3 regions of the Colwellia sp. 20A7 genome follow, and region 2 is predicted to be linked to each of the others. Evidence: predicted binding sites of a transcription regulator. Region 2 holds the regulator's gene; each other region holds the start of a gene.
What was found. The regulator FliA, encoded in region 2, starts transcription of late flagellar genes. The targets are predictions, from matches to a motif close to CTAAAGNTNNNNNNNNNNNNGCCGATA.

Region 1 (10,790 bases), 120 kb from region 2:
TTGTACTCGTTCGCGTAGTGAACCCTGCATTCCCAGAAGGTATGATGTTAGCTATTTTATTCGCTAACTTGTTCGCACCACTGTTTGATTACTTTGTGGTGAAAAGCAATATTAAACGGAGGCTTGCACGCAATGTCTAGTAATAAAGAAACTCCATTAGGAACGATATTATTCGTTCTAGCGGTCTGTTTAGTCTGTGCTGCCTTAGTGTCTATTTCTGCAGTAGGTTTAAAAGATAAACAAGATGCAAACAAGTTACTTGATCAACAAACTAAAGTATTAGAAGCCGCTAAGTTAATTGAAAAAGCAAACGGCAATATTGTTGAAACATATAATAAATATGTTGATGCTAAAATGATTGATCTTGATTCAGGTGAATTCATTGATAGTGATCCATTATTATTTGATGAGCGTCGCAACTCTCGTGATAAAGCTTTATCAATTAAGCCTGAAAATGATATAGCAGGTATTAATCGTCGTTCTAATACAGCGGTTATTTACCTAATAAAATCAGAGTCGGGTTCTATTGATACTATTGTATTACCGATTATTGGTTCTGGTTTATGGGACTTAATGTATGGTTATGTTGGTTTAGAGTCTGACTTAAATACAGTGAAAAGTGTTATTTACTCTGATCATAAGGAAACTCCTGGATTAGGTGCAGAAGTACTTAACCCTAAATGGAAAGCCTTATGGCCGGGTAAAAAAATATATAACGACGCTGGTGAAGTTAAAATTAAGCTAATTAAAGGTGGTGCTAAACCTAATGATATTCACGGTGTGGATGCATTATCAGGTGCAACTTTAACAAGTAACGGTGTTACTCACACATTACAGTTTTGGTTTGGTGAAGAAGGCTATGCTCCTTTCATTACTAAATATCGTGCAGAAGGGGTTAAATAATGTCTTCAGATGCTAAAAAAGTATTAACGGGTCCTATTGTTGACAATAACCCGATAGCATTACAAGTATTAGGTATTTGTTCTGCTTTAGCGGTAACCAGTTCGATGGCGAATGCCTTGGTTATGAGTTTAGCTGTTATTTTTGTAACTGCATTCTCTAACTTCTTCATTTCTTCGATTCGTAACTATATACCTTCAAGCGTACGTATTATTGTACAAATGGCTATCATTGCATCTTTAGTAATTGTAGTTGACCAAGTGCTTAAAGCTTTTTCGTATCAGTTATCTAAAGAACTATCGGTTTTCGTTGGTTTGATTATTACTAACTGTATTGTAATGGGACGTGCGGAAGCATTTGCCATGAAAGAAAAACCTGTTGTTAGCTTTATCGATGGTATCGGTAACGGTTTAGGCTACGGTTTAATATTAATGATAGTTGCCTTTTTCCGTGAGTTATTTGGTTTTGGTACCTTATTTGGTATTGAAATTCTACCATTGATTCAAAATGATGGCTGGTATCAGGCGAATGGTTTATTAGTATTACCATTTAGTTCATTCTTCGTTATTGGTTTAATCATTTGGGCTATTCGCCAATGGAAACCAGAACAAGTAGAGAAGGATTAATACCATGGAACATTATATTGCATTATTAGTTAAGTCTATTTTTATTGAAAACATCGCATTAATGTTTTTCTTAGGTATGTGTACTTTTCTTGCGGTATCGAAAAAAGTAGATACTGCTATTGGTTTAGGTGTTGCTGTTGTTGTTGTACTTGGTTTGGCTGTTCCAATGAACCAAATTATATACCAAGCAATATTAGCACCAGGTGCGCTTGATGCTGTTTTAGGCATTACTGACCCGAATGAATCGATTGATTTAAGCTTTTTATCTTTTATTACCTTTATTGGTGTAATTGCTGCATTAGTTCAAATCTTGGAAATGGTACTAGATAAGTATTTTCCTTCACTTTATCAAGCCCTTGGTATATTTTTACCACTTATAACAGTTAACTGTGCGATTTTTGGTGCGGTATCATTTATGGTATCTAAAAACTTAACGCTTGGTGAGTCAGTTGTTTATGGTATTGGCTCTGGTGTTGGTTGGGCATTAGCGATTGTTCTTCTCGCTGGTATCCGTGAGAAGATGAAATACTCTGATGTACCAGATGGATTGAAAGGTTTAGGTATCACATTTATTACTGCTGGACTAATGGCTTTTGGCTTCTTGTCTTTCGGTGGTATTTCGTTATAAATTTGGTCGGTGTAACGCATATTTATATACGTTACACCCTTAGATAAGTTTAAGGAAAGGTCGATGGAAATTATTCTCGGCGTATCGATGTTCACAACGATAGTTATTGCCTTAGTATTAGTAATTTTATTTGCTAAATCTAAGCTAGTATCAAGTGGTGACGTAACGATTAGCATAAACGGTGATCCATCTAAAGCAGTTGTAACTGCGGCAGGTGGTAAATTATTAGGCGCATTAGCTGATCAAGGTATTTTTATTCCTTCAGCATGTGGCGGCGGCGGTACTTGTGGTCAATGTCGTGTTGAAGTGCATTCAGGTGGTGGTGATATTCTTCCTACGGAAGAAGGTCATATAAATAAACGTGAAGCTAAAACAGGTTGTCGCTTAGCGTGTCAAGTTGCAGTTAAACAAGACATGGAAATTGAAGTTGAAGATGAAATCTTCGGTGTTCAACAATGGGAATGTGAAGTTATTTCTAACGATAACAAAGCAACGTTCATTAAAGAATTAAAACTACAAATTCCTAATGGTGAATCAGTACCGTTTAAAGCGGGTGGTTATATTCAAATTGAAGCACCAGCACATCATGTTAAATATAAAGATTTTGATATTGATGAGCAGTATAAAGGTGATTGGAACCATTTTGGTTTCTTTGATGTTGAGTCAAAAGTTGACACTGATACTCTACGTGCATACTCAATGGCTAACTATCCTGAAGAGGAAGGCATTATAATGCTTAACGTGCGTATTGCTACGCCGCCTCCTGGACGTTTACATTTACCTGCTGGTAAAATGTCTTCATACATCTTCAGCCTAAAAGCTGGTGATAAAGTAACTATTTCAGGTCCATTTGGTGAGTTCTTCGCTAAAGAAACTGATAATGAAATGGTATTTATCGGTGGTGGTGCTGGTATGGCACCAATGCGCTCTCATATCTTTGATCAACTTAAGCGTCTTCATTCGAAGCGTAAAATGAGTTTTTGGTATGGTGCTCGCTCTAAACGCGAAATGTTCTATGAAGATGATTATAACGGCTTAGCGGCTGATAATGATAACTTCGAGTGGCATGTTGCATTAAGTGACCCACAACCAGAAGATAACTGGGATGGTAAAACTGGTTTTATTCACAACGTACTTTATGAAAGCTATTTAAAAGATCATGAAGCACCAGAAGATTGTGAGTATTACATGTGTGGTCCACCAATGATGAACGCAGCGGTTATTCATATGCTTAAAGATCTCGGCGTAGAAGACGAGAACATCATGCTAGATGACTTCGGTGGCTAATTAAGCTGAATTTTTTGCTATTTCGTCCAATAGCTGCATTGAAGGTGCTAATTGACTAACGTCAACTCCGCGCCTTCTCTTTGCTCTAAAACGAACTATCTGCAAATTACAGTTTAATTTGAATCACATAATAAAAGACGACTTAGGTCGTCTTTTATTATTTATATCAAGGTATTAAATCATCGAGATTAGTATCTGGATATAAATAATAAATTTGGAATACCTAATGAATAAATTCAAACTAATATTGGTTACGTTATTAGCCGTCAGCCTGACTGCTTGTTTTCCTAGTAATAATTCCGCTAAAAAAGAAATTTTATTACAAGGTTATACGATGGGAACAACTTATAATATTAAAGTTGTTGCTACAACAGAAGAAGTTGAAGCTTTAGATTTACAGAAAAAAATTGATACTCTTTTAGAAGCAGTTAATCAGGAAATGTCGACTTATATTCCTGATTCAGAAATATCTCGATTTAACGATATTAAGTCACTTGAACCTGTTGAAGTCTCACCTGGTTTTAAACGAGTCTTAGCGGAATCTATTCGTTTAGGTAAGTTAAGTGGTGGTAAATTAGATATTACCGTTGGTCCTTTGGTTAACCTGTGGGGTTTTGGACCTGAGCATAGACCAGAAAAAGTACCAAGTGATGAGTTACTAGCCAATACACGTTTACGTGTTGGGTTAAATAACCTGCATTTGGACGATAATAAGCTATCAAAAGATATCCCTGACTTGTATGTTGATTTATCTACTACTGCTAAGGGCTATGGGGTTGATGTGGTTGCAGAATTAATTGAAGCGAATGGAATTCATAACTATTTAGTCGAAATAGGCGGAGAGCTGCGTTTAAAAGGTTTTAAGCATACAGGAGAGCTGTGGGCAATTGCGATAGAAAGACCTATCTTTGATCCTTTAGGTGATCATAGGGCCGCTCAACAGGTAATCATTCCAAAAGATAATGCTGTTGCAACTGCAGGAGATTATCGAAATTACTTTGAAGCAGACGGACAACGTTTTTCTCATATAATTGATCCTGATACGGGGAAACCGATTAATCACAATCTTGTGTCAGTCACTGTTATCGCCCCATCATCAATGACTGCCGACGGCTTATCTACAACTATGATGGTAATGGGAGCGGAAGAAGGGATGAAGTTTGCGATAAAAAATGATTTAGCCGTATTGTTTATTTCTAAAGCTGAAAATGGCTTTCATGAAGAGTTTACGGTAAAATTTAAACAATATTTGAAATAATACTTACCGTGTGTCGATCTTAATTAATAACATAGATACGCATTAAATTTATTCCAATGGCTCTTGTCCTGAGTCCTGAACATTAATTATTTAATTGAGAGCATAACATTATGATGATTTTTATTATTACCTTTGGCTTTTTTCTGGTTGTAGGCGCAGCAATGGCTGTAGGTTATATTTTTCAAAATAAAACGTTAGCAGGTAGTTGTGGTGGTTTAGCAAGTGTCGGTATTGAAAAAGACTGTAACTGTGAAAATCCGTGTGAAAAACGTCAAGAACGTGAACGTAAATCAGCGCTTGAAGATAACTTGAAAAATAGAATAGATGTTACCAATCTTTAGTGTTTTGAGATTATAAACTTATTAAGGATAGTAGTCTTACTATCCTTTTTTTTGTTTAATCGGTTTGTTTAATCGATTTATTTAATAGCCCTTTACTAAACTTTTTACTGAACACTAACTTAATCAACTTATTAAAAGTATCAGTGTTGTTAATTTTAGCGGCTAGCTAATAAAATCATTGATTTTTTTAATTATTCCCAAACTGTCTAAACCTAATTCTTGATGAACTTCTTCTTGCGTACCATGCTTAATGAACTGATCAGGAATACCTATATTTAATACTTTAATCGCAATACCTTGCGATAAAATATATTCATTTACTGCTGATCCAGCACCGCCGGCAATTGCATTATCTTCGATCGTCACTAGCGTACTATGGGTTTTAGCTAATTGATTAATCATATTGTTATCAAGCGGTTTAATGAAGCGCATATCGATAAGTGTCGCACCAAGTGATACAGCCGCGTTATTTGCTTCATTTAACATGGTACCAAAGCTTAAAATCGCAATATTATTGCTCTCGGTTGGCGCTATAACTTCTCTGGCTTTACCTATTTCTATTACTTCATCAATATTTGGTAGTTCTTCACCAGTGCCACTACCGCGTGGGTAGCGAACTACCGTTGGGGTATTTGATTTATGACCTGTATTTAACATCAACTGGCATTCACGTTCATTTGCTGGGGCCATAATAACAAGATTTGGAATACAGCGTAAAAAGCTTAAATCGAATGAGCCTTGATGTGTCGCACCATCGGCACCAACAATACCTGCGCGATCAACAGCAAACATAACCGGCAAATTCTGAATGGCAACATCATGGATAAGTTGATCGTAGCCGCGTTGTAAAAAACTTGAATAAATAGCAACAACGGGGTGTTGACCACCAATAGCTAGTCCTGCTGCGAATGTAACAGCATGCTGTTCAGCAATAGCAACATCGTAATACTGATCCGGAAAACGTTGGCTAAATTCAACCATACCAGAGCCTTCACGCATAGCAGGGGTAATTGCGACTAACTTTTTATCTACGGCAGCTGTTTTACACAACCAATCACCAAATATTTGAGAGTAAGTTGGCAATGAAGGTTTAGATTTAGGTAAGTTTGCATCGCTAGGATTAAACTTAGGTACTGCATGATACTTTATAGGATCTTGCTCAGCAGCATAGAAACCTTTACCTTTCTTTGTTGCAATATGTAGTAGTTGCGGGCCTTTAAGGCTGCGCATATTTTTAATTGTATCGACTAAACCTTCAACATCATGGCCGTCAATCGGGCCTATATAGTTAAAGCCAAGCTCTTCAAAAAAAGTACTAGGAACAACCATACCTTTTAGGTGTTCTTCTGCTCTACTTGCCAATTCCTTAATTGGAGGAAGGTTGTTTAATAAACGTTTACCACCTTCTCTAATACCTGTATAGAGGCTTCCTGAAAGCATTTTTGCAAAATGATTATTTAAAGCACCAACATTTTCTGAAATAGACATTTCATTATCATTTAAAATAATTAACATGTCTTTTTTAATATCACCTGCGTGGTTTAGCGCTTCAAATGCCATACCAGCAGTCATCGCACCATCACCGATAACGGCAACGGTTTTTCTATTTAGTCCTTCCTTTTCAGCGGCAACTGATAAGCCCAATGCTGCTGAAATAGAAGTGCTTGAATGACCAACACTTAATGTGTCGTATTCACTTTCTTCACGCCAAGGAAAAGGATGTAATCCATCTTTTTGCCTAATAGTATGAAGTTGATCTCGACGGCCAGTTAAAATTTTATGTGGATATGCTTGGTGACCAACATCCCAAATAAGATGATCAAAAGGGGTATTGTAGACATAGTGTAAGGCAACAGTTAGTTCAATTGTGCCTAAACCTGAAGCAAAATGCCCACTACTTTTACTCACTGAATTTAATAAAAAACGACGTAACTCATTACTTATTCGCGGTAATTTATCTTGAGAATAATTTCGCAAATCTTTTGGCGAATTAATTTGGGTAAGTAATGGGTAGTCAGTAAGGTTTGTGGTCATAGTTGTTCTATAGTTGTTTTTATTTTTAGCTGTTTAATGGCTACGTTTAATAATAAAGGTGGCAAATTCAGCTAAGGATTGTGTATTGTAAGGCAAACTGGCTAAAGCTTGAAGTGCTTGTTGAAATAAGTTTTCAGCTTTTTCTTGAGCGCCTTCTAAACCCAGCAGTGCAGGGTAAGTACTTTTATTTAGAGCAAGGTCTGAACCACATGGTTTTCCAAGCTGTTCTTGGGTTGATATTATATCAATAATATCGTCTCGTACTTGATATGCTAAGCCAATAAATTGCGCATAAGCTTTTAATGCTTGTTTCTCTTGAGGCGATATTTTAGAACTACATTCTGCAACCATTAAAACAGAAGCTTCCAGTAAAGCACCTGTTTTCAAAGAATGTAAAACTTCTAATTGTTCTAAGGTTATCATTTTATCTGTTGCAGCTAAGTCAAGTGCTTGACCACCGCACATTCCTTGATATCCAGCAGCAGTAATTAATTGTTGAATTAATGTAATTTGTTTAGGCTTTACGGTTTCAGAAAAGTCATGGTTAGCGATAATATCAAAGGCGAGTGTTTGTAAGCTGTCACCAGCAAGGATAGCTGTAGCTTCATCAAAGGCTTTATGACAGGTTGGTTTACCGCGCCTTAAATCATCATCATCCATAGCAGGCAAGTCATCATGTACTAATGAATAAGCATGTATACACTCTATTGAGCCAGCAACTCCGTCGATGTCCTTTAAATCAACACCTAGCGCTTCTCCTGTTATATAAGCCAAGTATGGGCGTATACGTTTTCCGCCTATTAATAGTCCATATCGCATTGCTTCATGCAACTTATTGTCGTTGACTGTTAAGCTTGCAAGCTTTTGTTCTAAAAATTGGTCGATACGCTGTTGAAAAACATCATGGTTGGTTAAACTACTCACGAAAGCTCACCTGGTATTTGTTCATCGTCAGTTAAAGCAAAGTCTTGGAGCTGTTGCTCGCCATTTTGTTCGAGTAAAATTTTAACTTTTTGCTCTGCTGTTTGTAGCTTATTTTGACTTAGTTTACTTAATGTTAAACCACGTTCAAAAAGTGCCATTGACTCTTCTAAGTCTAAATTTCCTTGCTCTAAATTCTGCACTATAGTGTCCAATTCGCTAAGCGACTCTTCAAAACTTAGGTTTTCTAATTTCTTTTTGGCCATCTTTTATATTCTCTTTATGCTCTAGATGCTTTCAACTCTAGGCGCAAACTTACCCTAGCTAAGCACAATGGTCAATGTAGCGCTCATATATTTCAATGAATATTGTTACTGATTTACGATTAAGTTATTGACTACAAGGGCGATAACTTAATATATAAAAGGATAAGTAATGGCGAATAGCTTTGTCATAATGTACTATTATTTTATTAGGTCAAATTGGTTTTTTTAGTTTTAGGAGTTTTTCTGTGGATTTAGCAACCTTAATCGGTATCCTTGGTGCCGTTGCTTTTCTTGTTATCGCGATGGTTTTGTCTGGCGATATTATGATGTTTGTTGATACGCAATCAATACTAATTGTTTTTGGTGGTTCACTTTTTATCGTGCTATCTAATTACAGCTTAGGTCAGTTTTTTGGTATCGGAAAAGTTATAGCTAAAGCGTTCATATTTAAATTAGAAAAACCTGAAGAATTAATAGAAAAATCTGTTGATATGGCTGATGCAGCGCGCAAAGGTGGATTTCTTGCATTAGAGGAAGCAGAAATAACCAATAACTTTATGCAAAAAGGTGTTGATATGCTCGTTGATGGCCACGATGCCGATGTAGTACGTGCGACTTTACAAAAAGATATCAACCTTACGACAGAGCGCCATGAAAAGGGTGCCGGTATGTTATCGGCTTTAGCTGATGTTGCTCCTGCTATGGGGATGATTGGTACACTTATTGGGTTAGTGGCTATGTTAGCAAATATGGATGATCCTAAATCCATTGGTCCTGCCATGTCGGTTGCTTTGTTAACGACACTCTATGGTGCTTTCTTAGCTAATGTGATTGCAATCCCACTTGCTACGAAATTAAAGTTACGCATGGAGGAAGAAAAAATGAACCAAGAATTAATTCTTGATGCGGTACTTGGAATTCAAGATGGGCAAAATCCACGTGTAATCGAAGGTTTATTGAAAAACTATCTTGCTGAAGGTAAGCGTCAAGCGTCTACTACTGATGATGAATAGTAATAGATTTATAAATAGGAGGTTTTATGACTGAACAAAAGTGTAAATGTCCACCTCCTGGTCTACCTGCATGGATGGGGACATTCGCCGACCTTATGTCGTTGTTAATGTGTTTCTTTGTACTATTGTTATCTTTTTCTGAAATGGATGTACTAAAGTTTAAACAAATTGCGGGGTCAATGAAGTTTGCTTTTGGCGTACAAAATAAAATTGAAGTAAAAGATATTCCTAAAGGTACCAGTATTATTGCTCAGGAATTTAGACCAGGAAAACCAGAGCCAACACCAATTGAGCTTATTCAGCAGCAAACAATGGAAATAACCCAGCAAATGCTGGAATTCCAAGCTGGCGATGAAACTTCTGCTGGCGGTCGTCAAGAACAACGAGGTAGCGAACGAGGAGGGCAATCACAAAAGACAGATGACGCCTTGTCTGAACAAGTACTTCAGGAAGCACAAGAACAAATAGAACAAGCGGCGCAAGAACAGGTAAATGATTTAGTCAAAAAAATAGCCGACAAGCTTGAAAAACAAATTGAAGATGGCGCTGTTGAACTCGAATCATTAGGGCAGCAAGTTATTATTCGCATTCGAGAAAATGGTTCATTTCCATCGGGCTCTGCGTTTTTACAACCTAAATTTAAACCTATTATTAGACAAATAGGTGAGTTGTTAAATACGATTCCGGGTGAAATTATGATTTCAGGAAATACTGATAATCGCGGGATAGATTCAGAATTATTTAATTCAAACTGGGATTTATCAAGTCAGAGAGCCGTTGCTATTGCACATGAGATAATTAAAGTACCAGGCTTTGATCAAGCCCGTTTAGTTGTTGCAGGGCACGCAGACACTCGCCCATTAGTGCCTAATACTAACCCACTAAATCGACGCAGAAATCGTCGTGTTGAAATTGCTATTAATCAAGGTAAGCCGAAAGAGAGCGAACCTATTCAAGTACTTCAATAAAGTTAATGTATTAATCTACTAATATTAAAAGCTGTCACCGTAATTGTGACAGCTTTTTTTATGGGTGCTCAATATTTCCTAAACTCGCATTTTGAGGTGGTTTGGGTATATAATGCGCGCCATTATTCTTATTGTTATTATTTATTAGGCCAACATCGATGAAATTTATCGTTAAGCTGCAAGCTGAAATCACCATTAAATCTCGCCCTGTTCGTAAACGTTTTACTAAGATCTTAGAATCGAATGTTAAAAATGTTTTACGCCGTATTGACGAAAAAGTAACTACGCGGATGAACTGGGATAACATTGAAGTAAATACTAAAGACAATAGCCCTGAAAACCGTGAACGTTTAGTGGAAGCACTTAAGTGTATTCCAGGTATACCAATGTTTTTAGAAGTTCAGCAATCAGAATTTGTTGACGTACATGATATTTATGAAAAAACATTAGCCATTCATGCGAAAACTATTGAAAATAAAACTTTCTGTGTTCGTGTTAAACGCACGGGTACACATGACTTTAATTCACTTAAAGTAGAACAGTATGTT
Region 2 (10,790 bases):
ATTTATGCTCTTTGTTGTCGTAATACTGGTTTCTTTAATATTCAATTCAGCATTAACATTTTTTAGCAGATCTTCTAATCGTTTGCTTTCAGTCGATTTACTATCATTTTTTTCTAGTAAATCATGCCTAGGATTATCTTCCATAGGCGCTTTATCTGTGAGTAATTCTGACAGATAATTCTTCATAACTTTTGTACTAGCTGCTAATGGTTTTGACATCTATTTGATACTTCTTTGCGCTGATTTCAGTAAATAACTCAATAAATTTTTATAGGAAAAAACACCCCTAGAATTTGGTGCAAAATGTGAAGGTACCTTTTGTGCTAAACTCGCATTCCTAAAATTTGTGTCAACAGGTATAACATTTGGCCAAATGTTATCTTTATACATTTCTTGTAAGTGCTTATAAGCTAATAGTGATGCTTTAGTTCGCTTGTCAAACATGGTTGGCACAACAGTATAGTTAAAAGGTTTATCTTGCTCTACTGCCATCATATCCATAGTTTTAATCATACGCTCTAACCCCTTCAAAGCTAAAAACTCTGTTTGTACTGGTACTATTATTCTATCTGACGCTGCGAGTGCATTAACCATTAGTACACCAAGAATTGGTGGGCAATCGATTAAAACATAGTCATAATTTTGTGACAGCTTTGACATTGCTTTTTTTAGCACTAAACCCATACCACTTCTTGCACCTAGTGATCGATCTAATGTTGCTAACCCCATAGTGGCCGGTAATATGTCAATATTATTATATTGTGTCGGACATAAGCTTTGTAAAATTTGCTCTTTCGAAGACACTTGAGCGAATAAATCATAAACGCTTAAATCTAAATCTTCAGATTCAATACCAAAATAATAACTTAAGGAGGCATGCGGATCCGTATCTACAAGCAATACTTTTTTACCACACTCAGCTAATAAACCAGCTAAAGCAATAGTAGTAGTTGTTTTACCTACACCGCCTTTTTGATTTGCTACAGCCCAAACTTCCAATAGTTATTCCTATATTTAATTATTATCATCAATTTGTTGATTATTACGTTGTCGAACTTTGTCTTGTTGAATATTATCTTCTGAAGAGTTCTCATTGTTATTTCGTGTCGTAATTCTAATTCCGCCACCAGGTAATTGAATAACTTTGACTTTATTTTTTTGTTCACTTGACTCAATAGCTTTAGTTATTACTTCAATCTCTTTAAGATCATTGATAGGCGTTTTCAATACCTCTGCTTTTTTTAAGCCATATTTTGATATTGCAATAACAACCTTTCTATTTTTCGCTCGTCCTTCAACCGTTGTGTTATCAGCGGTTGGTGAGTATTGACCGTAACCTTCTATTGCCATTCGAGCAGGCTCAATACCTACCTTTTCTAATTCACGTAAAATAGCCGTTGCCCGAAAAACAGATAACTCCCAATTAGATGAAAAAATTTCAGTATTAATTACTTGATTATCAGTATAGCCTCTTATTCTAACAAAGTTATTCACATCGCCAATAACATCATAAACAATGGCTAATATATTTGACGCTGAATTTGTGACAGAAGATGAACCACTTGGAAAGAGTAAACCGCTATTAAGTTCTATTTCTAACCAATCACCATCAATTTTTACTTGAGAAGATCCCGATTCAATCAAATCAAAAAGTGCCGATTGTAAATCAGATTCTAACGACGCTAAATTACTTCCTATTTGCTCAGATGAAATATTTACTAGATGCTTTTCATCATCGAATAATTCAGGTCCCGCTTCTTCAATTAAGCCATTACCAAATAATTTCTTATTGGATTTACTCGTATTAACATTGAGAATATCGTCGCCGTAGCCACGATTTTTCGGCTTTTTATCATTCGCCTGAAAAACTTTACCAACAGATTCAGTAATAGTTTCAAAAGGTTTTTCGTTCACCATCGCCATAGCATATAGCACAACAAACAACGCAAAAAGAAGTGTCATGTAATCAGCATAAGAAACTAACCAACGATGAACATTATCGTGCTCTACGTTATGTCTTCTTTTGCGCGACCGTTTCACTGCTCTAACCTAAACGCCGAAAGTTTATTTTCAATCGCGTGGGGATTTTCTCCTTGAGCAATAGCGATTAACCCTTCAAAAATCATTTCTCTATACATAGTTTGTTGATGAACTATTTCTTTTATTTTATTTGCGACCGGCAAGTAAATTAAATTGGCAAAACCAACACCATAAATAGTAGCAATAAAGGCAGTGGCAATACCTTGACCCAACATTTCGGGTTCTGTTAAGTTGGTCATTGCGTGGATTAAACCTAATACAGCTCCTAAAATGCCAATTGTTGGGCTATATCCGCCCATCGATTCAAAGACATTTGCTGATCGTAAGTTATGTTCTCGATATATCTCTAGATCTAGCTCAAGGGAAGCACTAATATTTTCAATATCAGCACCATCAACCAATAAATTTAATCCTTTTCGGGTGTAAGTGTCTTCTTCATCTAGTGCAATGTTCTCAAGGGCTAAATATCCAGCTTCCCTCGATTTACTCGCCCAAAGAACAATTTTTTCAATTCCTTCTTCAATATCATAACGAGGTGGTGTGAATACCCACTTTAATAGAGCGAATGCATGATAAAATTGACGACTTGAAGATTGCAACATTACAGCACCTAAAGTACCACCAACAACAATAATCAATGCGGGTAATTCAAATAATGCTCCAATAGAGCCACCCTCAAGAACGAAACCTAAATAAATAGCAAATATAGCAACCAAAAGTCCAGCTATACTGAGCCTATCCATGCTTTATTTCCTTAAGAATTGAACTCGGTATAACATCTAAAGATAAAGATAATTGAGAAATACCTGCAACTGTTACAGCTTGTGGCATGCCGTAAACCACACAACTTTGTTCGTCTTGTGCCCAGATTGTGGCTCCACTCGTTTTTAACATACGAGAGCCTTCTCTGCCATCAGCACCCATACCTGTTAATATAACACCTAACACATGGCCGCCAAACACTTTAGCAGCAGAGCCAAAGCTTACATCCACACTTGGTTTAAAAGTGATTTTCTCAGAATTATCATCAATTATCTTTATTTTTGCATTTTGCTCTGTGCCTGTAATAATCATTTGACGACCACCAGGAGCTAAATAGGCGCAGCCAGGCATAAGTACATCGCCATCACTGGCTTCTTTAACACTAATTTTACATAAAGTATTTAGCCTGCTAGCAAAAGCATTAGTAAAAGTTGCAGGCATATGTTGGATCAATATAATTGGTAATGGAAAGTTTTGAGGTAATTGGGTTAATATTTTTTGTAACGCCACTGGTCCACCAGTAGAGGTACCTATTGCTAATAGGTTATATTTTTTTCCAGAAGATACTTTGAGTGAAGATGCCGGTTTTTGAGCATTTATAGGTGTTGCAGGTACAGTCGGTTTTCGAGTACTGGGCGATAATTGGCTGCTTATATTACGATTAATAAGCGTACCCGGTTCTCTTAGTGAGCGACGTCTAGAGAGGCCCCCCTTTTTAGCGAGTTGAATTACACGTTGTCGTAATAGACTACCAGCCTCATCACTATTTTGCGCTATTTCACTAAATTTTTTAGGTAAGAAATCTAAAGCACCTGCTTCGAGGGCATCCAACGTTGCTTTTGCACCTTGATGAGTTAATGAAGAAAACATTAAAATAGCGGTGGGTGACTTTGCCATTATTTTCTTCACTGCGTCAATGCCATTCAAAACAGGCATTTCAATGTCCATGGTAATAACATCAGGCTTAAGTAAAAGAGCCTTCTCTACTGCGTCTTGCCCATTGACTGCAACATCAATAACTTCTAACTGTGGATCTTTGTTTAGAATATCAGTGACTCGTCGTCTAAAAAAACTTGAATCATCAACAACGAGCACTTTATAGGCCATTTACTTCATCTACCTTTATTATTTTACTTTTATGAATGCAGCTTTCTATTTACTGGTGATTTTTTCGCATAGAATTTTAACATATTGGGAATATCTATAATTAATGCAATACCACCATCACTCGTAATAGTTGCTCCAGCCATACCAGGAGTTCCATGTAATAGTCTATCAAGTGGTTTAATGACAACTTCCTCTTGTCCAATCAATCGATCAACAACAAAAGCAACTTGTTGATTTCCTAATTGCACTATAACCACATGGCCTTGTTCACGGCTTTTATTTTCATAGTTTCTAACAAGCCATTGATCTAAATAAAATAATGGAATGGCTTTTTCACGAACAATGACAGTTAACTGACCATCAACGTTATTTGTTTTAGTTAAATCTAAATGAAATATCTCATTAACTGCCGCAAGTGGTAATGCAAACGTTTGCGCACCAACAACAACCATTAACGTTGGTAGTATTGCTAACGTTAGTGGCACTTTTATTTCCAAAATGGTGCCTACACCCATTTCTGAGTCGATATCAACAGCACCATTTAATTGGGTGATCTTGGTTTTAACAACATCCATACCAACACCACGGCCTGATACTTCTGATATTTCTGTTTTGGTAGAAAAACCAGGAGCAAAAATCAAACTAAAAGCTTCTTTATCTGACATTCTTGCAGCAGCATCGACATCAAGAACGCCACGTTTAATCGCTATCTCTTTCAGTTTTTCAGCATTCATACCCGCACCATCATCTTTAATGGTTAACAGAATATGATCACCTTCTTGCGAAGCCGATAAAGTGACAGTACCCTGACGCGGTTTACCTTGTTCTTGGCGTACATCCGGCATTTCAATACCATGATCAACCGAATTACGAACTAAATGCACTAAAGGGTCAGCCAAAGCTTCAACTAAATTTTTGTCTAAATCAGTTTCTTCTCCTTCTAACACCAACTGGATATCTTTATTAAGACTACGCGCTAAATCACGTACTACCCGAGGAAATCGCCCAAATACTTTTTTGATTGGCTGCATACGGGTTTTCATTACCGCACCTTGCAAATCAGTAGTGACGGCATCTAAATTCGAGACTGCTTTAGTTAAGTTTTCATCATCAGAAATTAACCCTAAACTTGTTAGGCGATTTCTAACTAAAACTAATTCACCAACCATATTCATGATTTTATCAAGTCGTTTGGTATCAACACGAACGGTTGTTTCGCCTTGGGGTGCTGATGCCTGAGCTACTTTCTTAGCTACTAGTGGTTTACTCGGTGATGGTTTAACTTCTTCTCTAACCACAGGCTTTGAACTAGCGGTATTAGATGCTGAAGGAGTAACTTTAGCTATAGGTGATTCAGCTGGTGCTATTGATGCTACATCACTAGCTTTAGGCGCATTGCCTTTACCATGCAACTCATCAAGTAAGCTTTCAAATTCATCATCGTTTATTTCATCAGATGAGTTATTCACAATAGAAGAAGAGGTATCTTTTACTTCAGACGAAAATGCACCTTGTCCGTGAAGTTCATCTAATAATGATTCAAACTCATCATCAGAAATTTCATTAGAAGATTCAGCAATAGCTGGCGTCTCTATAGCAGGAGTTGGTGATGATGAAGGACTACCGCTACCATGTAACTCATCAAGTAAGCGCTCAAACTCATCTTCACTCATATCATCAGCCGAGTCAGATGTTGCACTTTCTACAGCTTGAGGAACAGAAGCTTCAACTACAGTTCCTTCAGGCTGACTTAAACGGTGCAACTCTGCTAATAAGTCTGCTTCAGCAGGAACAAGTGGCTCTCTATTTTTCACCAACGTAAACATATCATTGATAGTATCAAGCGCTGATAAAATAGTGTCCATTAAATCGGCATTGACTGTGCGCTTACCAGTACGAAGTAAATCAAATATATTTTCTGCGCCATGACATACATCAACAAGGTCATTTAAAGCCAGAAAACCGGCGCCACCTTTTACTGTATGAAAACCTCGAAAAATTGCATTAAGTAAATCAGCATTATCAACATCATTTTCAAGTTCAACGAGTTGCTCCGAAAGCTGCTCGAGTATTTCACCTGCTTCGACTAAAAAGTCTTGTAAAATTTCTTCATCTGCTTCAAATGACATTCACTAACTCCCGTTAAAAACCTAAACTTGATAAAAGATCATCAACATCATCTTGATCTTCAACAATATCATTTCTATCTTCTTTATTGACTATTGGTCCTTCAACTAAGTTTTCACCTACTTTCGGGCTTGAATTTGTTTGAGAATTTTCTGAGGAAATTCCAAATGCAGTCAACATGTTAATTAAACTTTCTTCAACTTCACGTACTAAATCAATAACTTTACGAATAACCTGCCCAGTTAAATCTTGAAAATCTTGGGCCATTAACACATCAGTCATTAAACCATGAATATGTGCTGTTTCTCTTCCTGTAGTAATTAACAAGCGATCAATATCAACGCATAAACTTTTGAATTCTTTTAAATCTATCTCATTATTCATCAGTTTAGCCCATGCTGGTTTAACAGCACCAACTTGACTAGATATATCCTCAATTACCGGAAAAATAGATTCTACCGCATCCATAGTTTTGTTTGCGGCTTCTTCTGTACGTGTAATAACATAATTCAAACGCTCTTTAGCATCTGGAATTTCTGCTGTTGCTAAGTCATTCAATCGAGAATCTAGCTGAAAGTTTGTTAAAGAGTCATGTAATTGACGAGTTAACTTACCTATTTCTGCAAATAGTTCAGAGTTTATAGGGTTTTGAATTGTTGCAACAAGTTCATCAGCCTTTTCTTGCTGCCCTTTTTCTAAAAGCTCAACCAAAGATTTAGCCTGCTCCAAAGAAACACGCCCCACCATTGCCATACTCATGCACAGTCCTTAATACTTGAATTAAAGCCAATCAGTTTTATGAATTAGCTTTAACTAGCTAGTCTAAATAAAAATTAACCTAGACGTTCAAAAATTTTATTTAATTTAGCTTTTAGTGTTGCTGCTGTAAAAGGTTTAACAATATAGCCGTTAACGCCAGCTTGAGCCGCCATAACGATTTGTTCTTTTTTAGCTTCAGCTGTAATTAATAGTACAGGGATGTGAGCTAAACGTGAATCAGCACGTATAGCCTTTAACAAATCAATACCTTGCATTCCTGGCATATTCCAATCGGTCACAACAAAGTCAAAATCACCATTTTGAAGCATAGGTAAGGCTGTACTGCCATCATCCGCTTCTTGAATGTTTGTAAAGCCTAAATCGCGTAACAAATTTTTTACTATACGTCTCATTGTTGAAAAATCATCAACAACTAGTACTTTCATATTTTTATCCAAGGCACCCTCCGGCGAAACATTCAAAATTTTTATAGGTTAACACAGTTATAATTCTACTTAATTTTGCCAAGATTGCATACGTGCTTTTAATCGATGCATCGCTTGGCTATGAATTTGACTTACACGTGACTCACTAACATCAAGCACGGCACCAATTTCACGTAAATTCAATTCTTCATCATAGTACAGAGACAGTACTAGAGCTTCCCGTTCAGGTAAAGAACTAATACATTTGCTTAGTCCATCTTTAAAAGCCTTGTGCTCGATACTTTGATATGGGTCATCACCGTGACAAGCGTCGTCAAACTTAAGCGCATCTTCGCTCACTCCTAAGTCTTCAATCCCTACTATTTTACCCGTACTGACTTCACTAAGTATATGATGATACTCATTTAACGAAATATCAAGTTTTTCAGCAACTTCTATATCAGTAACGTCTCTACCTAATGTTGCTTCTAATTGCTTAATTGCTTCACTAACCATACGACTATTTTTATGTACAGACCTAGGTGTCCAGTCACCACGGCGTATTTCATCTAGCATAGCACCCCTAATTCGGATACCTGCGAACGTTTCAAAACTAGCACCTTTAGTGTTATCAAAATTATTTGCGGCTTCAAATAAACCAATCATTCCCGATTGAATTAAGTCATCCACAATAACACTTGCCGGTAATCGAGCAAGTAAATGATAAGCAATTCGCTTAACCAACACAGTATGCTGTTCAAGCAGCACAGTTTTATCAATTAAGTTGTTATAGGCTTTAGTTTTTGCCACTTTTGACTATTCCCACCTAAATACTTTAACGTATTTATATTTATTATTTTTAATAAGTACTTGATAACTTAATATTAACGAGATGTTAGTAATCCAGTAATTGTTCGATAAAGAATTCTAAATGACCTGACGCTTGCTTCGGTATAGGCCAACTACTAACATTCTTTGCTAAATCCTTAAACGCTATTGCTGCTGGTGAGTTAGGAAAAGCTTCAACAATGGCTTGCTGTTTACGTACTGACTTTCTAATATTTTCATCGAATGGGATAACACCTACCAACTCAAGTGCTACATCTAGAAATCTATCGGTAACTTTCGTTAATTTGGAAAATAATTGCTGCCCTTCATTAGGCGTACGCACCATATTGGCAACAACTTTAAATTTAAATACATTATGATCACGGCTTAGCAGTTTCATTAATGCATAACAATCGGTAATTGACGTGGGTTCATCACAAACAACTAATACTACGTCTTGTGCGGCTCTAGTAAAGCTAAGTACCATATCTGAAATACCTGCTGCGGTATCAACAATAAGTACATCAAACTGAGTAGTCATTTCACTAAAAGCACGAATCAAACCTGCGTGTTCAGCGGGAGTAAGGTCAACCATTGATTGAGAGCCAGAAGTGGCTGGAATAATTTTTATATTACGAGGACCAGTAATAATAATATCATCAAGTTCACATTCACCAGATAAAACATGAGAAAGGTTGCGTTTTACTCTTAAACCCAACATCACATCAACATTAGCTAACCCTAAGTCAGCATCTAATACTAATACTCTTTTCCCTTGCTGCCCAAGGGCTATAGCCGTGTTTAATGATACATTGGTTTTACCAACGCCACCTTTACCACCAGAAACTGCTATTACTTTAACTTTTTTTAAGTCTTGCATCTTTCTTAAGCCGCTCGCTTGATCTGCCATTTATTACTTCTTATATTATCGCTTTATTTCAAATAAGAATACTGCAATTTAAAATACATCTATATCGCCACCACTGGCGCTATTGGCATTGGCCTTGCCGTACGTTGAACATGAGCTACATTTTTCTTCGCTGAATTTATTGCCATCTTATCTGCAAGAGTAACTAATTTTTCAGCATTTGCAACTTTAATATCTTCAGGAACTCTTTGTCCATCAGTAAGATAACCTATTGGAAGGCCATTTTGAATTGAAGTTGTAATTATTTCGCCAACACTCACACTTTCATCAAGTTTAGTATAAATACAACCCGACAATGGTACTTTTTTAAAGCGATCGACATTTTCTTGCATAACTTGCTGCTGGCTATTAGCTGCTAGCACCAAATAATTTCTTATTCTAACTCTAGCATTCGATACCAAATTAGCTAAATTTTCAGCTAAACGTATATCTCTTTGTCCCATACCAGCAGTATCAATTAGAATTAATTTCTTTTGAGAAAACTGCTCAAGCAGTAAGTCTAATGCTTGACTATCTTTAGCCAGTTTAACTTGGCAGCCAATAATTTTTCCATAAGTAGCCAGTTGTTCAAAACCCGCTATTCTAAATGTATCAGTTGAAATTAGTGCCACTTGTTCATGCCCATGTACTTGAGAGAAACGTGCCGCAAGCTTTGCAATAGTAGTCGTTTTCCCTACACCTGTAGGACCAACTAAGGCAACAACCCCACCTCGATGAATAATATCATTTTGCGTCGTATTAAGTTGCTCACCAATTAATTTGGTCGCTTGCTGCCAAGCTTGCTCATCATGATATTCAGAAGGAACATAACCTGCTATTTGATCCGCAATTTGTTCATTTAAACCTAACCCTAATAAACGGTTAACTAACACTGCACGTTGGGGTTCTTTTTGCGCCATATCTTGCCACATAAGCCCTGATACTTGATGTTCAAGCAGCTTTCTTATAGAAGCCATCTCTTGTTGCATTTTATCAAAATCTTGCTGGTTAACGTGATTGTTTAAATCAGCACCTTGTTCAGCAGTTGGCTTAGATTGTAACTTTTCTGCCATTTGTTCGGCTTCTAACGACGTATGTCCTTCAAATTGAGCATCTTCATTAGTATAGCTTGCTTCTGGCACAGGAATCGTTCCATCAGGCTTTGAATGACGTAATCGTTGCGTAAAGTTACGTAATTGATCTTCAATATTATCGTCTTCGCTCGAAACTTGGTTACTTTGTTGGGTATATCCCTGTTGCACATCGATTTTCTCAGATTGCTGAGCAGAAGAGTGATGTTGAACTTGTCTGCTTAATAAGGCTGATAAACTATCAACAGGCTCGGTAGTACTGTTAGCTTGATTACCACCTATTTGTGGTTCAGGTACTTCCCTGTTCAATGCTGCTGCAGAAGTATTTTGAATGTTAACCGTATCATTTTGTATTTCACGGCCACGTTGATCACTCAGTGAAGGGTTATCATGTGAAGAAGTTACACTTACAGGTGGTGCTTGGCTGTAGTCAACTGCTGCCATTAACTCAACACCCTCAGGTATTTTTTTATTAGACATAATAACCGCATCTACGCCTAATTCTTCTTTAATTTGTGCTAATGCGCTACGCATATCTTTGCCAACAAAACGTCTTATTTTCACAGTTAACTCCTTATTTAGCTACGAGCGACTAAACTATACTCTGCAACTTATCATGCTCAATACTTAAGTTGCTCGTTACTTTTTTATTCGGTATTTTACTTACTCAAATTTATTAGTTACTGCCCTATAGCACTTACAATTTTAATTTGTTTATCATCAGGTATTTCTTGATAAGAAATT
Region 3 (10,790 bases), 430 kb from region 2:
GTACCGATGCTGGCTTTTTAAATTCTTATATTTACCCCGGCTTATCACTTCATCAAGAGCTTGCTATTTTTAGTGACTATGGCTTAACACCTTTACAAACGTTGCAGTCTGCAACGCTTGCCGGCCCTAAGTTTTTAGGTAAAAGTGAGCAGTTTGGTGAATTGAGTAAAGGTAAAACGGCAGATATTATTTTCTTAAGTGATAACCCGTTAACTGATGTGCGTAATACACAAAAACTTACTGGGGTGGTTTCACATAATCGCTATTACAATCAAGCTGTTCTTGCGCAATTAAAAGCGCGAGCCAAGCAACTTGCGAGTAATTGATAATTTGTTAACACGACTATTTATCAATTAAATAATCAAAACCGAGCGACCAGAAGTTATTTTCTAGCTTTTTCAACGGTCGCTCTTTTGAACCTGGGGCTGCGTTGTATAAAATAAGGTTAATAAGATCTGAGCTTACCGCAGGGTTACTATGAAAGTAATCATGTCCGATAAAACCACCTGATTTTGGTACTTTAATTAAACTAACATTACCGACAGAATTAAAGATGTTTTGCTCGTTTTTATTGACATCTTTTGTATTTAACCGGCCAAAGCTCAAGCCATTTGTTAACCATTGAGAAATGCCTAAGGCGCTATCTTCTTGAGAGGTATAAATAGTGATTTTTCCAAATGCAGGTCCAAATTGTTCTGCCATTAATCGTTGTTTAATAATGCCAAAATCTAGATCGGGAGCCGCTAAAATTAAGTTCTCAATACGTAAATATTTTCTTGGGTTTCCACCACTGGCTCTATTTTCTATTATCAGCTCTCGTAACGTTGTGGTGACTACATCTGTGCCACGGCTATGAGCAATGATATGAATTTTTTCTATTTCAGGGTTTTTAAATAGCAGTCGTAAGGTTTCTTTTAAATGGAAAATAGTAAATTGCCCCGACTCTTTATCGGCAAAATAGGCATTAAAACCTTTGGCAGCAGCAGGCCAAGAATATACCACAGGCACACCTTGTCGTTTCATAAAATGCCAAATACCTGCAAGGGTAAATACTGATTCATTAAAGGTATTATTAAAACCGTGAACAAATAAAATAACATCTTTTTTGTTACTGTTTTTTAAGCGCTGATTGATCTGGCTGTTGAGTCTATTTTCATGAAAAGACTTTCTCTCTAGAATTTCTTCGTCAATTTGAAGTCGATCTTCTACGATTTTAAATTTATAAGGTGATAAAGGAAAACGTCCTTGCTCGTCTACTTGCTCTAAAACATAAGTTAAATCGGCAGAGCGCTCTTGAAGGTTACTTTGCGCGAGTAACTCACTCCATGGTAGTGATTTATCACCAAAATTTACTTTGGCAACACCGTAGGCAATGGATGATGAGCGGCTTGCATCGTATGTAATGTTTTTTTTCTGCGAGGTGCCACGATCGGTAACATATATAAGCTCCATACTAGTTTCACGTAGGGCTTCAGGTATATCATTTTCTAAATAATGCGTGTTTACAAATACATTTGGTGTCGGCATTAAAGTAGGGTTGGAAGAACAAGCAGATAAAACTAAAAGTGAAAGGAAAATATAGCACTTACCTGTAAAGTGGAAAAACATATTTATTCCTTATTTTGCTATTTATAATGAGTGAGAAGCGTTTAATACAGAAGGTTGCTATAAAATTTTTATACTTAGGGTAATAACTTAAGCTAATAAAATATAGCAGACTTATACAGCCTTAGGAACTTTGTTGAGAGCTGATTTTGGTATCGTTGGAGCCTTAAGCTCTATTTTATCGAAAATTTGAGTGGGAACTTGAACGGGAATTTGATCGAGAATCTTATCGTGAATTGAACGAGAACTTGATCGTTAAATTGAATAACAATCGAGAAGAGGGGCTTATTATTTGAATCCAAGTTGTAAAAGCTCTCTCAACATGGATTTTAATCCTAGTTTCTCGTGAGAGAGCTTTAATATTTAATTTTATGCTAAATGAATGACTATCTTTCGTATATTTAAGCACTACGCTGTAAATATATTAGAAGTGGTTTAATAGTAATTTTTTATTTTATTGCTTCTTCAGTTGGAAAAGGGACTAAAATTACACGCATTGCTGGGCGCAACGCGATTAAAATAGTTTCTTTATCAACACTTGGATTAAGTGCTCTACGTAAGGTGAAGCCACTTATCATTGAAAACATTACTTCGATACGGCTTTCAAGCTCTATTTCACTGTGATCTTTTATTAAACTGCGTTCACCTGTTAATAGGCTATGCATTTTCTTTCTAGCGTAGTAGTCAGATTTTTGTAACTGTTCTGATACTTTATCGTTACGTGCAGCTTCGGCGAACATTTCTAAATTAAGTGCACTTTGATTTAAATCGCTATGATGATCAATTGCATGATCTAAACCATCGATTAGAATCGTGACTAAATCACCTGACTGGTCTTCAAATTCCTGAAAAATTGAGAACATTTTTTCCATATCTTGCTCAATAATCGATTCAATGATCGCTTCTTTACTGGCAAAGTAGTTATAAATATGGCCTGCACTCATTCCTGCTGTTTTGGATATTTCGGCCATCCCTGCACCGTGATAACCTTTACGTCTAAAGCAATCTGCAGCTGCGCATAAAACTTGTTCACGTCGAGCTTGCGCAATCGCAGGATCTGTTTGTCTTTTAGATTTTTCTTTCATTATAACTCCGAAAAGCATAGCTTTTCTTTTAACCTAATAATTATCATTAGTTTACATGGCCTTAAGTGCTGACCTCATGCGTTAAATCAACGAACTTAGTAAACTAATGATAAAGTAGCTAACATTGTGGTTTTAGCAGTTATTCACTCTGCTGTGTCGGTCGTTGCCAACCACCACCAACCGCTTTGTATAAGCTAATTTGGCTAATAATATAAGCTTGTTTACCACTAATAAGTTGCTGGCCAGCACTGTACCAATTACGTTGTGCATCCAGCACTTGTAAATAGCTATCAGCACCTTTTTCAAAGCGAGCTTCAGAAAGGGTAAAGGATACTTGATTACTGTTATACAGCTCTTCAAGTGCACTTAATTGCTGCATATAACCTTCTCTATCTGTAAGCGCATCAGAAACTTCTCTAAAGGCTTGTTGAATAGTTTGTTCATAGGTCGTTAAGGCAATTTCTTGCTGTGTTTGTGCAACATCTAAATTTGCTTGATTACGGCCCATATTGAATATAGGTATCGTTATTGAAGGAATAAAACTCCAGGTACCAGTACCGCCTGAAAACAAATTATCAAGATCAGTTGAAGCTGTGCCTGCATTTGCGGTCAGGGTAATACTTGGAAAAAAAGCTGCCTTAGCTACACCAATATTAGCGTTCGCGGCTAATAACTTAAATTCAGCTGCTTTAATATCTGGGCGTTGCTCAAGTAATTCTGATGGTAAACCTACGGGTACATTGGGAAAGTTTAATACTTCATCCAAACTTTCAACAGGTAATAACTCGGCTGAAACAGGCATACCCACTAATAGATCAAGCGCATTTTTATCACGTTTTAACATGCGTTGATAATTAGCTATATCAACTTTTGCCGCTGCTACAGTGCTTTGAACTTGTGCTAAGGTTAACTTTGATGCAGCCCCAAGTGCGTAAGTTTTTTCGGTTAACGCTAATGACGCTTTTTGGCTTGTTAATGTTTCCATCGCAAGCGCTAATTGCTCTTTATCAGCCGCGTAATTCAACCATGCACCAACTAATTCAGAGATTAAGCTAATTTTTACACTCGTTTGAGTTTGCTCTGAGGCATACAAGGTTTGTAGTGCTTGATCTGACTGATTACGAACTTTACCCCATAAATCTAACTCATACGCGGTCATACCTACGGTAGCTGAATAGCTCGAGCTGATTTGTGAATTACCTGTTGACGATAAATCGCCGGGTAAGCGCTGACGCGTACCTGAGGCAGCAATATCAAGTGATGGATACAAGCCTGAATCTTCAATTTGATAAAGCGCACGTACTTGCTGCACATTAAGGGCAGCAAGTTTAATGTCTTTATTATGAGTCAGTGTTTGTTCAATCAGTTTTTGCAGTTTTTCATTGGTAAAAAACTGCTGCCAGTGTAAATTGGCAATATCACCTTGTTCGCCTTGTACTGCATAACTTTCAGGTACTGGCAGTACAATATCTTCACGTGGTGGTGCCATTTGACAGGCACTCAGCACTACAACACTTAGACTGGCTAAACTTAATGTTTTGAATGTCATTATGATTTATCCTCAGTCACAGTTTTATGTTTACCAGGGAAGATTCGACGTACTAATACAAAGAATAATGGCACAAATAACACCACAATTAATGACGACGCTAACGTACCACCAATAACTGAAATACCAAGTGCATTTTGTGCACCTGAGCCAGCACTTGAAGCGATAGCAAGTGGTAATACACCACAAATAAATGCCATTGATGTCATTAGTATTGGACGTAAACGTAATTTAACTGCAGCAATCGCTGATTCAACTAATGGCATACCTTCATCCATTTTATGAATAGCAAACTCCACAATTAAAATCGCATTTTTGGACGCCAAGCCTATGGTTGTTAACAAGCCAACTTGTAAGTAAATATCGTTTGATAAACCAGCTAAGAAGGCCGCCACTGTTGCACCAAAGATGCCTAATGGTACAATCATCATTACCGCCGCTGGTACTGACCAGCTTTCATATAATGCCGCTAAACATAAGAATACGATTAATAGTGATAGGGCATATAACAATGGCGCTTGACCACCACTTAAGCGTTCTTCGTATGAAATACCCGTCCATTCAAAACCAATACCAGCAGGTAGGTTTTGCGCTAACTTTTCGATTTCATCCATCGCTTGTCCTGTACTATAACCAGGCGCGGAAGCACCTTGAATTTCCATTGCTGAAAAGCCGTTATAACGTTCAAGACGAGGTGATCCGTAAGTCCAATACGATTGAGCAAAAGCGGTAAATGGCACCATGTCACCATTACTATTGCGTACATACCATTTGTCTAAATCTTCAGGCACCATACGTGATTCAGCATTACCCTGCAGATACACTTTTTTCACACGGCCACGGTCAATAAAGTCATTCACATAACTACTACCCCATGCGGTAGATAATGTACTGTTGATATCTGATTGTGTTAAACCAAGCGCTTGCGCTTTGGCTAAATCTATATCCAGCTCAAGTTCTGGCTTATCTTCTTGGCCATTAGGACGAACACCAGCTAATATAGGGCTTTGAGCAGCCATGCCAAGTAACATATTACGTGCTTTGAGTAATTCATCGTGACCAAGCCCTACACGGTCTTGTAAAAACAAGGTAAAACCATTAGCGGTACCAAGTTCCATAACTGCAGGGGGCGGGAATGCAAAAATAAAGGCTTCTTTTATGGTTGAGAAAAAGCCCATCGCTTTACCTGCAACAGCACGAACGGAAAGATTTGGATCTTGACGCTCATCCCAATGATTCAAACCAACAAAGCCAATAGCCGCATTTTGTCCAGAGCCAGCGAAACTAAAACCTGTTACCGTGAAAATTGAACGCACTGCATCAGACTGGTCTTCTAAATAATGACGCTCCATTTTTTGCACAACATTTAAGGTTTGTTCAGTCGTTGAGCCGGCCGGCAAACTGACTAAGTTGAACAAAATACCTTGGTCTTCATCTGGTAAAAAAGCTGAAGGTAATTGGGCAAAAATATAAATCATGCCGCCAACAATTAAGCCGTAACATAATAAAGAGCGTTTGCTTAGTTTAATCATACGACCAACAAAACTCTGTGCACCGGCATTCGTTTTATCAAAACCGCGGTTGAAGGCCATAAAGAAACGACCGATAAATGATGAATCATTATGTACATGGCTTGGTTTTAACATTGTTGCACATAAGGCAGGTGTTAAAATAAGGGCAACCAATACAGACAAACTCATTGCGGTAACTAAGGTGACGGAGAACTGTTTGTAAATAACCCCTGTGGAACCGCTGAAAAAGGCCATTGGGATAAATACTGCAGACAACACCATTGCGATACCGACTAAGGCACCTTTAATTTCGTCCATTGATTTACGTGTTGCTTCCAGAGGAGAAAGCTTCTCTTCTGTCATTACACGTTCCACGTTTTCAACCACAACAATGGCATCATCCACTAATAAACCAATCGCTAATACCATAGCGAACATAGTTAAAGTGTTAATTGAATAACCTAAGGTTTGTAGTACTGCTAACGTACCAAGTAATACAACGGGCACAGCAATTGTTGGAATTAAGGTCGCACGGAAGTTTTGTAAAAATAGATACATCACTAAAAATACTAAAATGACGGCTTCAATTAAAGTACTGACTACTTTTTCAATTGATAACTTAACAAAAGGAGTCGTGTCATAAGGAATAACCGTTGCTAAACCTTCAGGGAAAAGTGGCTCTAGTTCTGCAAGGGCAGCTTTAATCGCATCACCAGTATCAAGAGCATTAGCGCCACTTGCCAATTTAATACCTAAACCTGAGGCTGGTTTGCCATTAAAACGCGCTACAACGGCATAACTTTCACCACCAAGTGCTACGGTGGCAACATCACTTAAACGAACAACTGAACCATCAGTATTAGTTTTAACAAAAATATTTTCAAATTGTTCAGGCGTTTTTAACCGACTTTGAGCTGTCACTGTCGCATTTAATTGCTGCCCTGGCATTGCTGGTAAAGCACCAAGTTGACCTGCTGATACTTGTGCATTTTGCGCACTGATAGAAGCACTAATATCTGCGGGTGTTAGTTTATATTTTTGCAACAGATCTGGATCTAACCAGATACGCATGGCATATTGCGAACCAAATAGTTGTACTTCACCAACACCATTTACTCGTGAAACAATATCTTGCACATTGGATGCTACATAGTCACCAATGTCGATGTTATTCATGCTGCCATCTTCAGAAACAAAGCCGACAACCATTAAAAAGTTACGTGCAGATTTAGCAACAGATACACCTTGACGCTGAACTTCTTCAGGTAGTAACGGCGTTGCTAGGGCAAGTTTATTTTGTACTTGAACTTGTGCAATATCTGGATCTGTATCAGCATCAAAAGTTAGTGTTAATGTTGCTGAACCATTAGATTCAGACGTAGATGACATGTAAAGTAGGCCATCTAAGCCTTTCATTCTTTGTTCAATAACTTGAGTAACCGTATCTTCTAATGTACGTGCAGATGCACCCGGGTAGCTTGCTTGTATGCTAATCGTAGGTGGTGCAATTGACGGATATTGAGCAATCGGTAAACTCTTAATTGCAAGGACACCAGCCAACATAACAATAATGGCAAGTACCCAAGCAAAAATAGGTCGATCGATAAAAAATCGTGACATTTATATGCTCCGTTATTGAATTTTAGCGATTGATTCGGCTGGCACTGCATTAACAGAGGCACCCGGCGCTATTTTTTGTAAGCCTTCAACAATCACTTGATCGCCATCATTTAAGCCACTTGTTACTAACCAGTTAGAGCCTATGGTACGGTCAGTTTTTAGTACGCGCGCTTCAACGGTATTGTTTTTACTTACCACCATCGCTGTAGGTTCGCCTTTGCTATTACGGCTAACACCACGTTGCGGTACTAAAATTGCGTCAGTTTTAACACCTTCAACAATGACAGCTCTAACATACATGCCTGGTAACAGTAACTTTTCAGGGTTTGGAAACTCAGCTCGTAAGGTGACAGAGCCAGTGCTTGGGTCAACCGTCACTTCAGAAAACTTTAATGTGCCTTTATGAGGATATACCGAGCCGTCTTCCATTTTTAGCTCAACCTTTGATTGTGCCGTAAGATCTCTATCTAAATCACCGTTAGCAATGGCTTTTTTCAAACGCGTTAATTCACTGCTCGATTGAGTAAGGTCAATATAAATTGGATCAAGTTGGGTTACCGTTGCTAATGCAGTTGCTTGATTAGCACTTACCAAAGCACCTGCAGTGACAGTAGACTTACCAATTTGACCACTGATAGGTGATGAAACCTTACTGTAGTTAATGTTAATTTGTGCTGTTTTAAGTTGCGCTTGTGCAGTGAGTAAGTCAGCTTGTGCACTTTTATAATTTGCATCCGCTTCATCAAAATCTTGTTGACTAACTGCTTTGATTTTTAGCAAATCTGAATAACGATCTGATTTAGCTTTTGCATTAGCGATGTTTGCTTGCGCTTTAGTGATAGCTGCTTTACTGGTAGCTATTTGTGCTTCAAATGTTGCAGGGTCAATTTGATATAACGCTTGACCTTTTTTCACTTCGGCACCTTCAGTAAATAAGCGTGTTTGTACAATACCATTTACTTGTGGACGAATTTGCGCTACTTGTGATGCTGTCACTCTACCTGGCAGCTCTTTTGTAAGCGTTAGTGGCTGGCTTGTTAATTTAATAACGCCAACAGGGGTTGGTTGCTTAGCTGGCGCATTTGCCTGCTGATTTTGTTCGCAACCGGATAAAACAATTGCACTTGCCAAAGCAGTGACAATAAAAATAATGACGCGTGAACGCTGCATGTTAACCAATCTCTCTTTTAGGGTGAACGTTCATTCTAATTTAATTATTGTGGATTTCCAACATTATTAAACAATTTTTTTTAAGAAAAATAATTTTATTTAGTGAGTTTATTCACTTGTTAATCATTCAATTAGGTGCGGTACCCATGATGCTAATAACTAGCAGATTCTCATTTAAAGCGTCGATTACAAACTATTGTGTAGATTAAATTTAACGTCAGTAGAGTAATTACTTTAAGTTGATGATTTTTTCTATCGAAAAATTAATGAGTTATATAGGATACGTTAACTAGGTTTATTGAGGTGAGTTAATACGATTACTGACAATGAATGTTTTAGTTATATTGTTGTTGTGCTGAAAGCGTAGAAATTACTACTACATCAAAGTGATTTTATATTCACAATAACAGACTAAAAATAATATATTTAACAAAACATGTTGAGTGTAAAATATAAACGATTTAACCTTAAGTTATACTCAACAATGCCGATACACTTTTATAAGCGTTAACTAATGAAGGTAATACCATGAACTCACCCATTAATAGTGTTAATACCGTAATGGCAAAAAATCCCTATAGCCAAGATGCTAGTGCTATGGCTAAGTCGAAAGGCAGTGATAATAGTGTTGAAGAACAGCATACAACAGGTAAGGCCGGTGAAGTGCAGGAGTCTATTGCGGTTTCTCAAAAGAAACAGCTTAATGCCGCCATTATTGAATCAACGTTAGAATTTAGTAACTCACTTGGTGATCAACCTTTATCATTAGCATTGAAAACCGCTTTACAAGGTATTAATGAAGCATTGCAAGCAAGTGGTGTTGAAAGCAGTGTGGAAGATGCTTATGAGTCTGGCCTTGATTTTAGTCCTGAAGCAACAGCAGAGCGCATTGTGTCTTTTAGTACGCAATTTTTAGGTGCTTTTAGAGAGCAAAATCCTGATATGAGTGAAGAAGAATCTCTCAATGCATTTATGGATGTTATTGGTAGTGGTATTGATCAAGGTTTTGGTGAAGCGAAAGACATATTGGGCGGTTTGAATGTATTAGAAGGTGAAGTAAGTGATACGATTGATACTACTTACGATCTTGTTCAAAAAGGGTTACAGGCCTTTGTTGATTCATTGAATGAAAAAGAAGAAGAGAGTACTACTGAGTAATATGCTTGGTTCTTATCGACCATTTTTCATTAGTTATTGTGATACTAAATATATTTAAGGAGTCAAAGGTAAATCATCTTTGACTCCTCCTTGAAATTTTCTAGAGTCAAACCTCAATTACTTTTTATGATTAGGTTAATGGTTTTAGTCATTACAAATCACTCCGCCATCCCATTCCTGATTCTTCCATTAATCGTTCGTATACACCTTCTATATTAAGTGGCAGCCAAGCTTCATATTGTCTTAAGTCTTTAAATTCACTTAACTTAACATTTTGTTTTATTTCATCAAGCGTTTGGCCAGCTAAAATACCTTCGATTACTTTACTGTACAGTTGTTCTAGGTAACGTAAATAGCGTTTTACATCATCCTTATCCCCCATGTCAGCATGACCACCAACAAAGGTATTAAAGTCATAATTAAGTACCGTTTTAGTTGAATTTATCATGCCTTGAATATCGTAACTCCACAGTTTTTGCCATGGCATTCTACCTATCATTATCCAATCAACTACAAATAAGGTTTGTTGTTTTTCAAACAACATACTTATTGAGCCACGACCGTCATTTGGGCCATGGTAATTAAGTTTAACGCTTGAACCTCCTAGCGTAAGTATTAGTTCGTCATCGAATACTAGATCAGGGGTGACTGTTTTCATTTTAGTATTTTTAATATCTTGCGCACTTAACTTATGAGCAACGAAGGTTGTATGCGGACTTTTAAATACTTCTGCACCGTAAATATGGTCGCTGTGATTATGACTATAAATGACATATTTAACAGGTACATTAAAACGCGTTTTAATTTGTTCGTTAAGCCAAGTAGCTGCTTTTTTATTGAGAGGGTCGGTAACAATGGCACCTTGAGGTGTGATCAAAAATACTGAGCGGTGCCTATCATCTATAAAGCGGTATAAGCCACTACCTAATTCTTCAATTTCAAGCGCTTGTGCGGTAAAACCTACAATAAGTAGTATTCCTGTTAATAGTTTTATTAGTGACCTTTGCATACACCATTCCTTTGAATAGATAAAATTTAATAAGCTTGTTAAAAGTAGAGTGTGCAAACCCATAAAAAATTTCAGCTGATTAA

Region 1: the regulator FliA is predicted to act here: its motif matches at 8,380-8,406, upstream of pomA (flagellar motor protein PomA).
Region 3: the regulator FliA is predicted to act here: its motif matches at 9,007-9,033, upstream of GQS55_RS06345 (DUF5610 domain-containing protein).

Annotation. Positions count from the first base shown of each region.
Region 1 covers NZ_CP047130.1:1,168,638-1,179,427, forward strand. Annotated here, with positions in the region: gene GQS55_RS05090 (NADH:ubiquinone reductase (Na(+)-transporting) subunit B) at 1-140, shown strand, start outside; gene GQS55_RS05095 (Na(+)-translocating NADH-quinone reductase subunit C) at 133-903, shown strand; gene GQS55_RS05100 (NADH:ubiquinone reductase (Na(+)-transporting) subunit D) at 903-1,526, shown strand; gene nqrE (NADH:ubiquinone reductase (Na(+)-transporting) subunit E) at 1,531-2,154, shown strand; gene nqrF (NADH:ubiquinone reductase (Na(+)-transporting) subunit F) at 2,218-3,441, shown strand; gene GQS55_RS05115 (FAD:protein FMN transferase) at 3,668-4,699, shown strand; gene nqrM ((Na+)-NQR maturation NqrM) at 4,810-5,040, shown strand; gene dxs (1-deoxy-D-xylulose-5-phosphate synthase) at 5,203-7,074, opposite strand; gene ispA ((2E,6E)-farnesyl diphosphate synthase) at 7,108-7,998, opposite strand; gene xseB (exodeoxyribonuclease VII small subunit) at 7,995-8,261, opposite strand; gene pomA (flagellar motor protein PomA) at 8,507-9,274, shown strand; gene GQS55_RS05145 (flagellar motor protein MotB) at 9,301-10,242, shown strand; gene thiI (tRNA uracil 4-sulfurtransferase ThiI) at 10,401-10,790, shown strand, end outside.
Region 2 covers NZ_CP047130.1:1,046,249-1,057,038, reverse strand. Annotated here, with positions in the region: gene GQS55_RS04600 (chemotaxis protein CheW) at 1-219, opposite strand, end outside; gene GQS55_RS04595 (ParA family protein) at 220-999, opposite strand; gene GQS55_RS04590 (flagellar motor protein MotB) at 1,015-2,040, opposite strand; gene GQS55_RS04585 (flagellar motor protein) at 2,037-2,783, opposite strand; gene GQS55_RS04580 (protein-glutamate methylesterase/protein-glutamine glutaminase) at 2,776-3,909, opposite strand; gene GQS55_RS04575 (chemotaxis protein CheA) at 3,939-6,038, opposite strand; gene GQS55_RS04570 (protein phosphatase CheZ) at 6,052-6,795, opposite strand; gene cheY (chemotaxis response regulator CheY) at 6,870-7,253, opposite strand; gene GQS55_RS04560 (RNA polymerase sigma factor FliA) at 7,311-8,030, opposite strand; gene GQS55_RS04555 (MinD/ParA family protein) at 8,116-8,958, opposite strand; gene flhF (flagellar biosynthesis protein FlhF) at 9,018-10,610, opposite strand; gene flhA (flagellar biosynthesis protein FlhA) at 10,727-10,790, opposite strand, start outside.
Region 3 covers NZ_CP047130.1:1,471,444-1,482,233, forward strand. Annotated here, with positions in the region: gene GQS55_RS06315 (amidohydrolase family protein) at 1-326, shown strand, start outside; gene GQS55_RS06320 (alpha/beta hydrolase) at 343-1,608, opposite strand; gene GQS55_RS06325 (TetR/AcrR family transcriptional regulator) at 2,055-2,690, opposite strand; gene GQS55_RS06330 (efflux transporter outer membrane subunit) at 2,830-4,239, opposite strand; gene GQS55_RS06335 (efflux RND transporter permease subunit) at 4,239-7,370, opposite strand; gene GQS55_RS06340 (efflux RND transporter periplasmic adaptor subunit) at 7,383-8,540, opposite strand; gene GQS55_RS06345 (DUF5610 domain-containing protein) at 9,069-9,698, shown strand; gene GQS55_RS06350 (MBL fold metallo-hydrolase) at 9,850-10,707, opposite strand.